3 regions of the Exiguobacterium sp. s189 genome follow, and region 1 is predicted to be linked to each of the others. Evidence: riboswitches for the same ligand, from Rfam matches in the RefSeq annotation. Region 1 holds a riboswitch; each other region holds the start of a gene.

What was found. Region 1 has a riboswitch for thiamine pyrophosphate ahead of thiW (energy coupling factor transporter S component ThiW). Riboswitches for the same ligand answer to the same signal wherever they lie in the genome.
Region 2: linked by a shared signal. The riboswitch ahead of KNO99_RS12040 (Ykof family thiamine-binding protein) and the one ahead of thiW (energy coupling factor transporter S component ThiW) in region 1 are both predicted to bind thiamine pyrophosphate.
Region 3: linked by a shared signal. The riboswitch ahead of thiT (energy-coupled thiamine transporter ThiT) and the one ahead of thiW (energy coupling factor transporter S component ThiW) in region 1 are both predicted to bind thiamine pyrophosphate.

What each region holds. Positions count from the first base shown of each region.
Region 1 is NZ_JACSKM010000001.1:505,530-508,807, reverse strand. Features, by position in the region: gene KNO99_RS02645 (VOC family protein) at 1-20, opposite strand, end outside; gene KNO99_RS02640 (VOC family protein) at 20-442, opposite strand; gene KNO99_RS02635 (GNAT family N-acetyltransferase) at 561-1,037, shown strand; gene thiW (energy coupling factor transporter S component ThiW) at 1,066-1,551, opposite strand; TPP riboswitch at 1,619-1,719, opposite strand; gene KNO99_RS02625 (hypothetical protein) at 1,767-2,507, opposite strand; gene KNO99_RS02620 (hypothetical protein) at 2,581-3,270, opposite strand.
Region 2 is NZ_JACSKM010000010.1:6,370-9,647, reverse strand. Features, by position in the region: gene KNO99_RS12050 (ABC transporter ATP-binding protein) at 1-272, opposite strand, end outside; gene KNO99_RS12045 (ECF transporter S component) at 265-840, opposite strand; gene KNO99_RS12040 (Ykof family thiamine-binding protein) at 833-1,423, opposite strand; TPP riboswitch at 1,506-1,606, opposite strand; gene KNO99_RS12035 (GTP-binding protein) at 1,666-2,865, opposite strand; gene KNO99_RS12030 (hypothetical protein) at 2,977-3,243, opposite strand; gene KNO99_RS12025 (SMP-30/gluconolactonase/LRE family protein) at 3,256-3,278, opposite strand, start outside.
Region 3 is NZ_JACSKM010000002.1:294,789-298,066, reverse strand. Features, by position in the region: gene pknB (Stk1 family PASTA domain-containing Ser/Thr kinase) at 1-274, shown strand, start outside; gene rsgA (ribosome small subunit-dependent GTPase A) at 317-1,204, shown strand; gene rpe (ribulose-phosphate 3-epimerase) at 1,208-1,864, shown strand; TPP riboswitch at 1,885-1,985, shown strand; gene thiT (energy-coupled thiamine transporter ThiT) at 2,059-2,634, shown strand; gene KNO99_RS04315 (thiamine diphosphokinase) at 2,631-3,218, shown strand; gene rpmB (50S ribosomal protein L28) at 3,275-3,278, opposite strand, start outside.

The DNA of each region.
Region 1 (3,278 bases):
ATATGGTGAATTTGTTTCATTAAGACTTTCCTTTCGTTTGTAGGTTGTTCACGCGATCGCGATGGAACGGGGAAGTCACATCTTCCGAGATAAGACTGATCGTATGTCCATCCGGGTCCACTACGTCAAAGCAAGACATGCCTCCGAAATCGTGAAGCGGTGTCGCAATCAACCCTGCTTGTTCGAACGATTGATACGCGAAATGAATGTCTTCACAAATGACGTTGAAATATACATGGGCTTGTCCTGACGCATCTTTGAACGTTGTGGGTTGCGGTGACGAGGTTTGGATCAATCCGAGCTGAGTCGAACCGTCTGGTAGACACAAACCGATGCCTCCTTCCCAGCGACCAATTTCTTTGGCATCAAAATAAGTGGTATACCAGTGTAGGGACTGTTCGACATCTGATACGGGAATGAAGATACTTCCGATTCGGAACATATGATAACCTCCCTTTCTATTTCTAGTGTAGCGAATGCATGATCTTGAAGATACGGGGGAAGAAACTTTTTACGGGAGAAAGCGTATGAAAGAGAGAGAAAATCAATGAGGTGAAAGCATGAAAGGAAATGAAATCACGATTCAGCCGATTGATGCATTCAATCGAGAGGCAATCATTACTCTATCAGTGGACGAGAAACAGTCCCGATTCATCGAGACGAATGCCGAGTCGCTTCAAGAGATGGTCGAGGATACGAAATATAATTGGCAGAGCTATGCATTTTATGACGGTGAGCGACCGGTTGGCTTCATGATGGTCGGAGCAGAAAATCAGACAGAACGTTATGTGTGGCTCGATCGTTTCATGATGGATCAACACGAACAGGGGAAAGGCGTCGGGACGAAGTGTCTACGCACCGCAGTGGAATTTATCCAGACAGAGTACGATGTGGATGATATCATTCTGAGCCTCCATCAAGAGAATGAAGCCGCGAAACAATTTTATGCGAAGAACGGGTTTGTCGACAGCGGCTTAATCGATGAATCGAATGGCGAAGCAATCTGGGTCTTTCACACAAAAAACCGACCGTCATGAGTCGGTCGGATTCCTAAATCAAAATACGTTATTTGAGTGTGCTCGGTCGCAACTGTTTGACACGTGATAAGACGAGCCAACCGAGAAGCGCGCCTGTCAAACTAGAAGCAAGGAACGCTGGAATGAAGAAGAAGGCACCGAACGTCGAACCCATCAACAGTTTTGCGTACGGGACGGCAATCAACGAAGCGATAACCCCAGTCCCGATGATTTCTCCGAGAGCGGCCGCATAGACGCGGTTCGTGCGAACGAAGAACATACCAGCAAGAAATGCACCAATCATGCCACCGGGGAATGCGAGCAGTGACCCTGTGCCGGTCATGACGCGAATGAGTCCGGTCACGAAAGCGACGAGAACGGCTCCGATTGGGCCGACGGTAACTCCGGCAATCACGTTCACCATATGTTGAATCGGATAAGCGCGGGCGACACCTGTGGGAATCGAGATGAACATTGAGCCTACGACGGCGATGGCGACGAGCATTGCCATCCAAGTGAGTTGTTGAATACGCATGAATAGTCTCCTTTCAAAAATAAAAACGCCACGTTTCCAGATGGAAAAATGGCGTGGACATACAGAGACGTATCCCAAGCCACTTCCCTACGCTGGTATGAGCCAGATCAGGTTCGAAGGGTCCGGCACAAATGCCGTCTCAGCCCGAAGGCTCCCCTAGTGGTCGTTTATTGACTTGAGTATAGCATAACTAAAATCGGAAAGAAGGGACGGAATTATCCCTCATTCTTGGCTAATAGGTCCTCATAGTCCTTCTCGTTCCAAAAGAGCGGTGAGATGGATTCGGGACCTTTTAATATTTCTCCATCTTGATCATATACGATGGCATATCCGTTCTCGACATCGAACACGAACAAGTCGGCAGTGACTTCGGTCACGCCATTGCCGGCGATAATCACATCGTCGATTGGTTCCCGTGCCAGTTCGACACCCGCTTCATCGAGTTCGACGAGGAGGGCTGACGTGTACGCATGGCGGTCATAGACGGATTGAAATTCATCCTGCGTAAGGATGACGTCGGTAGGCGGGGCACTCGTTCCAAATTTTCGATTCTCTATCTCTTCGACATACTGAAGGAAAGACTCCTCTTGCCAAAACAGCGGAGCGACCGATTCGGAACCGTTAATCAACGTCCCGTTCTGACTGTCGAATACCGTGGCATACGTCCCGTCATCGAGTTTGAACGGATAAATATCTGCATATGTGTGCTCAAGCCCGTTTCCGGCAATGATGACGCGTTCAAACGTCTCGCGGAACGGTTTGATGCCTTGTTGTTCGAGCGCAGCGAGGAGCGGTTGTGTTTGTTCATATTGGTCATAGACGTCTTTAAAGTCTTCGCGCGTCCATTCAGTGATGGGTTCATCGGTTGATTCGATCGGGATCGGATTGTCTGCCACCGTATCCGTACAACCTGTGAGTAAAAGTGCACCTAATCCGAATATCGCCCATCGTCTCATGATTTCATCCCCTTAACTGACATTTTCCACCATTTTATCATTCATGAATGAAAAGTAGAACCTGTGCACATTCTCACTCGGGGTGAGGACGTGTCGCGTAGTGATCGAGTGTGCTCTTAAAGTGGAGTGTGTCTTCTTCAGAAATCGTCACGCCTGAGGATGTTCCGTAGCGGACCGCATGATAAACGGACGGGTTCATCGGTAAATCGATGCGTTGGAACCACTCTTGCAGTGTCTCATGAGCACGCAATCGCTTGACTGGTACGAGAGATTGGTTGAATGTGATCAGTGCATCGCGAATCGGGACGTTCGTGAACGCTGTGAGCGTCGAAACGGAAGAAGCGTTCTTGTTTAGTAGCGATTCGACAAGCGGGTCTATGCTTGAATCAACATGATCTCGTGCGCGCGCCAAACGTTGCTTTCGTTTTCGATAGACATAAAAACCGAGCAAACAGAATGCAATCAAAGCGACCAATAAACCGAGATTTCGTCGTGTGGACTCTCCAGAGCCCGTAAATCTCTCAAGAGGTTTTATTTTTCCTTTTCGAGGATCCAATTCAAACGGGTAATCTGCTTTGGATTCACCGATTAAAATTCCATCCTCATCCGATAGGAGATCAGTCGGGGGACTGTTATTTTCCTCGACGGGGATCGTTTCCGGGTTGTAGAGCCATTCGAATACACTCGTTGCAACCATCATCATCGTAAAGGTGACGAGGAGTGTAGCGGCAATCATGAGAAAAAACTTGTTCGTCCAGCGCAAGAAGTTAC
Region 2 (3,278 bases), on a different contig from region 1:
TCCGGGTCTTGAAACACCGTTCCGACCTGCTGATTGATCTCGCCAGGTGCATAGTCGTCGTATGATCGTCCAAGTAGTTCGAGTCTACCATCAAGGATTCCGTCACAATTCTCCGGATAGAGACGGTTGAATAGCGCGAGAAGCGTCGATTTCCCGCTCCCACTCGCTCCAGATAACATCGTACGACCTTGCCGAACCGATACCGTGACATCCTTAAGAATCGCCTCAGAACTCTCTGGGAATCGAAAATGAAGTGACTCTGTCTCAACCATGGACGTTCCCACTTCGTGAAATCGCATAACCGCGAAGTGATCCTGTCTTCAGCAATAGGTCACTGAGCAACTTCCCACCGATTCCAGCGATGACCATCCCACTGACGGCTCTCAGCCCGAACATCGTCGCCACATAGCCTGGCTCTAACATCGCGAAGCCACTCATGAAATATGTATAGACGAAACTCGTGACAGCCGACCCAAATCCGGCCAGCATGAGAACCCATAGCTCATAACGTCTATAGCCCGTCATCGCAAAGACGGCTTCTGCCCCTAAACCTTGTACGATGCCGACCAAGATGATGCGCGGTCCAATGGCATTGCCAATCAACATCTCAATCGTTGCGGCCATCACTTCTGAGATGAATGCTGCCCCCGGTTTACGAATGATGTATGCCGAGATAATCGATACGATAAACCAGATGCCAAAGATCCACTCGTAGGCGATGGGACCGATCAACCCTGCCCACAAGTTACCGATATGAACGAACAATAAATAGACGACCGCGAAGACAACAGATAATACGGAGACGAGGACGACTTCTTTCAATTTCCACGATTTAAGCATGTCGCCCTCCATGTGACGGACTATTTACGCTGAACGTCACCGTCATGACAACATGTCGGTTCTTTTCGCGCGTCCGCTTAAAGGCCGCCTCGTAGTATGAGAACACGTCATCTAAGTTTCCGTGGATGCCTGATGCATAATGCATCGACTCGTTATAGACACCAGCCTGTTTTGCTTGCTCGATTTCCTCATAGATAAGCTCCATATAATTGTCAGCACCCATCGGATAGAGTGCGAACTGCGAAGACACATACTGGTCTCTTGATGCACTGTTTGATGGTTCGCTCGGAGCCTCGAGTGCCTCGTCTCCCGTCGAATCTCCCGGACAACCGACAGAGAACGTTCCGCTCATCGAGACGTGCTTTCCTTCCTCCGAAGCAAGACTCAACACCGTTCGAGCGACGTCAAACACGTGCTCGACTTGTCCACGGATGACCGTAGACACATCATCCGTATGTCTCCACACACCTGACAGATCCGTTCGTTTTAGTGCACCTTTGATTGTCCCGACAAAATCGTCTGTCATCGGGCTTAGTGTGAATCGAAACCCGACAATCGGACTCGTACCACATGATTCATTCATTCTATTTCCCCCTCTAAATGTGTTTGCATAAAAAAAGCCGCATTCATGAGAATGCAGCAGCAAAATCTATACAAACTTGCATAGAGAAAGTGCCGCACTTCCTCACGCCAGTATTATCTGGATCGAGTTATAAGGGATCGGAGCCATGCTCTCATCTCAGCCGAAGCACCCCTAGTGCAGTCATTAATATGCGGTTACTTATGCAGTCACAGTATAGCGATGTTTCGAAGCTTTGTAAACGGTCAATCTGAATATGTGACGAATTGACCTGTACCAGGGAGCGGGTCATGGAACGAATCCCACGATGCTTCCATCTCCTCATCCGTCAACAAGCAAGCGTCAAGTGACCGCTCGACCGTCTCACGGTCCATTCGTTGACCGATGAGGACCAATTCGTTCTGTCGGTCTCCGTACGGTTCGATGTAGTCTTCGCGCAGTTCCGGTTCGGTTGCAAACATAGCCTCTCGTTCGCTCTCCGGAAGTGTCGCTAACCAACGCCCCGCATGTTCGAGCGTTGATGCATACCCAGCTTGTGAAAACAGACAAGCAAGGTCGTTTCGTGTCGCAATCCACAAGAAACCTTTGGCACGAACGATTTCTTCAGGGTAATGTTCCATCCAATTCATCAAACGCTCAGGATGGAATGGTCGACGCCGACGGTAAACGAACGAGCTGATGCCATACTCTTCCGTTTCCGGCGTATGTTCTTCCGACTCGAGTTCTTGAATCCAACCTGCAGCGCGCATCGCTTGGTCAAAATTGAACAACCGGACGTCAAGCAGGTCATCTAACGCCACATTCGAGTAGGTCGACGTCAACAACTTAGCACTCGGATTGAGCGTTTTCAGTAAGCCCTTCATTTCCTGCAGTTCTTCTTCAGATACCCTGTCCGCCTTGTTCAATACGATGATGTCCGCAAACTCGACTTGGTCGACGAGAAGGTCGACGACTTCACGTACGTCACCTGTATCGACGGCTTGTTGGCGTTCCATAAGCGATTCACCGGAATTGAAATCTTTGAAGAAGCGGTACGCATCAACGACCGTGACCATCGCATCGATATAGACACGGCTCGTCAAATCGATTCCGAGCGCGTCATCGGCATACGTGAACGTCTGCGCAACAGGAATCGGCTCAGAGATACCAGAAGACTCGATGATGATGCCGTCGAGCTCACGATCTTTCGTTAATTCATAGACGGCTGTCAACAAATCTTCGCGAAGCGTGCAACAGATACATCCGTTCGAAAGTTCGACTAATTTTTCATCGGTCCGGGAGAATCCTCCCTGCTCGATCAACTTCTCATCGATATTCAGTTCACTCATATCGTTCACGATGACGGCATATTTCTTGTGATCCCGGTTATGTAAGATGTGGTTAAGCAGCGTCGTCTTGCCGCTACCAAGATACCCCGAGAGTACCGTAATTGGAATTCGTTTCATGATATATCCTCCATTTAAATCGTAATGATTACTCTTTATATAATGGAATGGGAACATCTTTTTGTCAACAAAAAAACACGTCCAACGACGTGTTTTTGAATATGTGGGAATTTATTCTTCAAGTGCCCTTCTTTCGGCTTCCGAGCGCGGATAAGCGTTCGCCTGCCATTCAGCCCGATAAATCGAGTCGAGTTGAGTCAATCCGACTTCATCCTCATCTTTGTCTGAATCGACGCTCGGCACCTCATCCCACTTCGGGTCGAGGTACGAATGATCTTCTTCACGCGCTCGGTTTTCTTGGATCTTTTGAATCCCCATCTTAACTGCTGCAGCAACTGCCAACCCAATACCTGCTCGAACCAACAGTCGTTTCACCATCGTATTTCCTCCTCAGCGACCGAAACGATACAATG
Region 3 (3,278 bases), on a different contig from region 1:
TGAACCGACTGATGTTTCGATTGAACGTGAAGTGACCGTAGAAGTCGAACAACCGGACAAAGACAAGAAGCCGAAGACGGTCGAAGTCGTGATTCGTACGGTTGACGCACGTGGTGAGATTGAGGTGCTTCGTGATCAAATCACAGAGACGACAACGTATTCGTATACGCTCGTCATTGCCCCTGACGAAGTCGGGACGGCGACGATTGAAGTCGATGGTGAGATTGTCCGAACAGATTCAGTCACATATGCACAAGCTGAAGAGGCACAATAAAGAGGTGACGGTGTCGTCACCTCTTTTTTAAAGGAGGTAGTCATAATGAAAGGAACAATCATTCGCCTTCAAGGCGGGTTTTACGATGTGATGACCGAGACGAATCAAGAGATTCGTTGTCGGGCCAGAGGAAACTTTCGAAAGCGCAACATCTCACCGGTCGTCGGCGATGATGTGGTGATTCAAGATCAAGAAGATGGGACCGGCTATATTTTAGAGGTGGAAGAGCGTCAAAACCACCTCGTTCGCCCGCCGATTGCCAATATCGATCAGGCGTTCCTCCTCTTTTCAGTAAAAGAACCGGCGTTTTCGTATCATTTACTCGATCGTTTCCTCGTCCTCATCGAGTCAAAGCAAATTCATCCGATCATCGTCTTGACGAAGATGGACTTGCTCGATGAACATGAAGTCGAGCCGATACAAGAAGCGATTGCACGTTACCGGGCCATCGGATATGACGTGATTGAGACATCGACGGAGCATGCTCACGGAGTGGATGAAGTGCGCGGTCTTTTCAAAGAGAAGACGAGTGTCTTCGCCGGTCAGACCGGTGTCGGAAAAAGTTCGTTACTTAACGCTGTCGCGCCAGAGCTCGAGTTGGCGACAGGGGAAATCTCTAAATCACTCGGTCGAGGAAAGCATACGACGCGTCACGTGACGTTAATTCAATTAGCGGACGGTCTTGTTGCCGACACACCTGGATTTTCAAGCTTGGAGTTTCCTCAAGAACTTGAGGCAGATGAACTCAGATGGTGCTTCCCTGATTTCGTGGAACGCCATGACGATTGTAAGTTCCGCGGATGTGCTCACCTGAATGAACCGGGATGTGCCATCAAACAAGCCGTTGAAAATGGTGAAATCGCTTCAACAAGGTACGAGAATTATGTTACCTTTATGGAGGAGTTAAACGATCGAAAACGGAGGTATTGACAGATGATTAAAATTGCACCATCTATTTTAGCGGCCGACTTTGCCAATTTGGAGGCGGAAGTGAAAGCTGTCCAAGAAGCGGGAGCGGACTATATCCATTTTGACGTCATGGACGGACAGTTCGTGCCGAACATCTCGATTGGTCTGCCGGTCCTCGCAAGCTTGCGTAAAAAATCAGACATGGTCCTCGATGTGCATTTGATGATTGACCAACCGGAACGTTATGTCGAAGACTTCGTGAAAGCGGGTGCGGACATCGTGACCGTTCACGTGGAAGCGACGAACCATTTGCATCGCGTCTTGCAACAAATCAAAGCGGCTGGCGCAAAATGCGGAGTCGTCTTGAACCCGCATACACCGCTCTCGACGATTGAGCACGTGCTTGCGGACGTCGACATGGTATTGCTCATGACCGTCAACCCAGGGTTCGGGGGACAAGCCTTCATCGAATCGGTCGTACCGAAAATTTCAGCACTCAGTCAGCTCCGCCAAGACCGTCAGCTTGATTTCGAGATTGAAATCGATGGTGGTGTCAACGCGGAAACGGCAAAATATTGCATCGACGCAGGGGCTGATGTCCTTGTTGCGGGATCAGCCATCTATAATCAACCAGATTATAAAGCAGCCATCGATAGCATTCGTGGCGCATCTCGTGTATAATCGACGATAGAACAACAAGATAGAGTCGCAAGGGGTGTCACATGATGTGGCTGAGAGGCATACGCTAACCCTTTGAACCTGTTCCGTTCACACGGACGTAGGGATGTGGCGAAAATGCACGTTGCGAATCCAAGCAGCATGGCGTTTACGTCATGCTGCTTTTTGTCGTTCAACCAAATAAAGGAGGAAGAAAGATGAAATCACGTTTCAAATTACAAGCGCTCATTGAAATTTCATTGTTTGCAGCGCTCGGGCTCATTTTTGATTTGCTCATTCCATACCGTTTGCCACAAGGGGGATCCATCAGTTTAGCGATGCTCCCGATCTTTGTGATGGCATTCCGCCACGGATTAAAAGGTGGTCTCGCGACAGGTGCCCTCGTTGGGACACTTCAACTCTTGTTCGGTGCCTATATTTTCACGCCTGTACAATTCCTGCTCGACTATACGGTCGCTTATGGTCTCGTCGGAATGGCTGGAGTGTTCGCGGGGCGTGTGAAGCAAGCTGCGAGCAACGGGGCGACGAAGACGCTTGCCACTTATTTAGTACTCGGGGCGCTCCTTGGTTCGATGTTACGATACGCGGCGCACGTCATCTCGGGAATTGTCTTCTTTGCTGAATATGCAGAAGGTCCGGTCGTTGCCTATTCACTAGGCTATAATGCTACGTATATGGCACCATCCTTTGTCATCTCAGCCATCGTGTTGGTGCTCCTCTTCACGACAGCACCACGTTTCACGCGTGTGGCGACACGGGATCTCCGTCAATGAATATATTGATCGTCGCGGCGAGTCCGGAACCCATTCCGGACTTACCGCGTGATGCCGATTTTGTCATCGGTGTCGATGGTGGATATCAAAGATTATTAGATGAAGGGATCATGCCAGACGTCGTGGTCGGGGACTTTGATTCGTTTAAAGGACTACCGCCTGAGGAGGCGCTACGCTATCCTTCGGAGAAAGACGTGACGGACTTAGAGATTGCATTAGCGTTCGCGAGAGAACGCGGGGCGACACGGATGGATGTATACGGTGGCTTAGGCGGACGCATCGATATGACGTTTGCGAACGTCGGCTTACTTGAAGCGTATCCGGAGATGGTTCTTCACGGAGATGGTCAAACGGTTTATCTCGTGAGAACAGGTAGCGAGGTCATTATGAAGCGAGACGGGCACTATCTTTCCTTCATGCCTTGGAAGACGGCCACGATCTCGATTGAAGGTGTCAAGTATCCACTCGACCATCATGAGGTCAAGAGTGGGGAGGCGTTGACGATTTCGAATGAATGGACCGAAGCGTCTGCCCGATTGACGGTCCATCAAGGAATGGTTCTCGTCATGATCATTAAAAAATAAGCAAAAAAAATCCCATCGGCGAATGCCGCTGGGATTTATTCGTTCGTGTATAAGTATTAT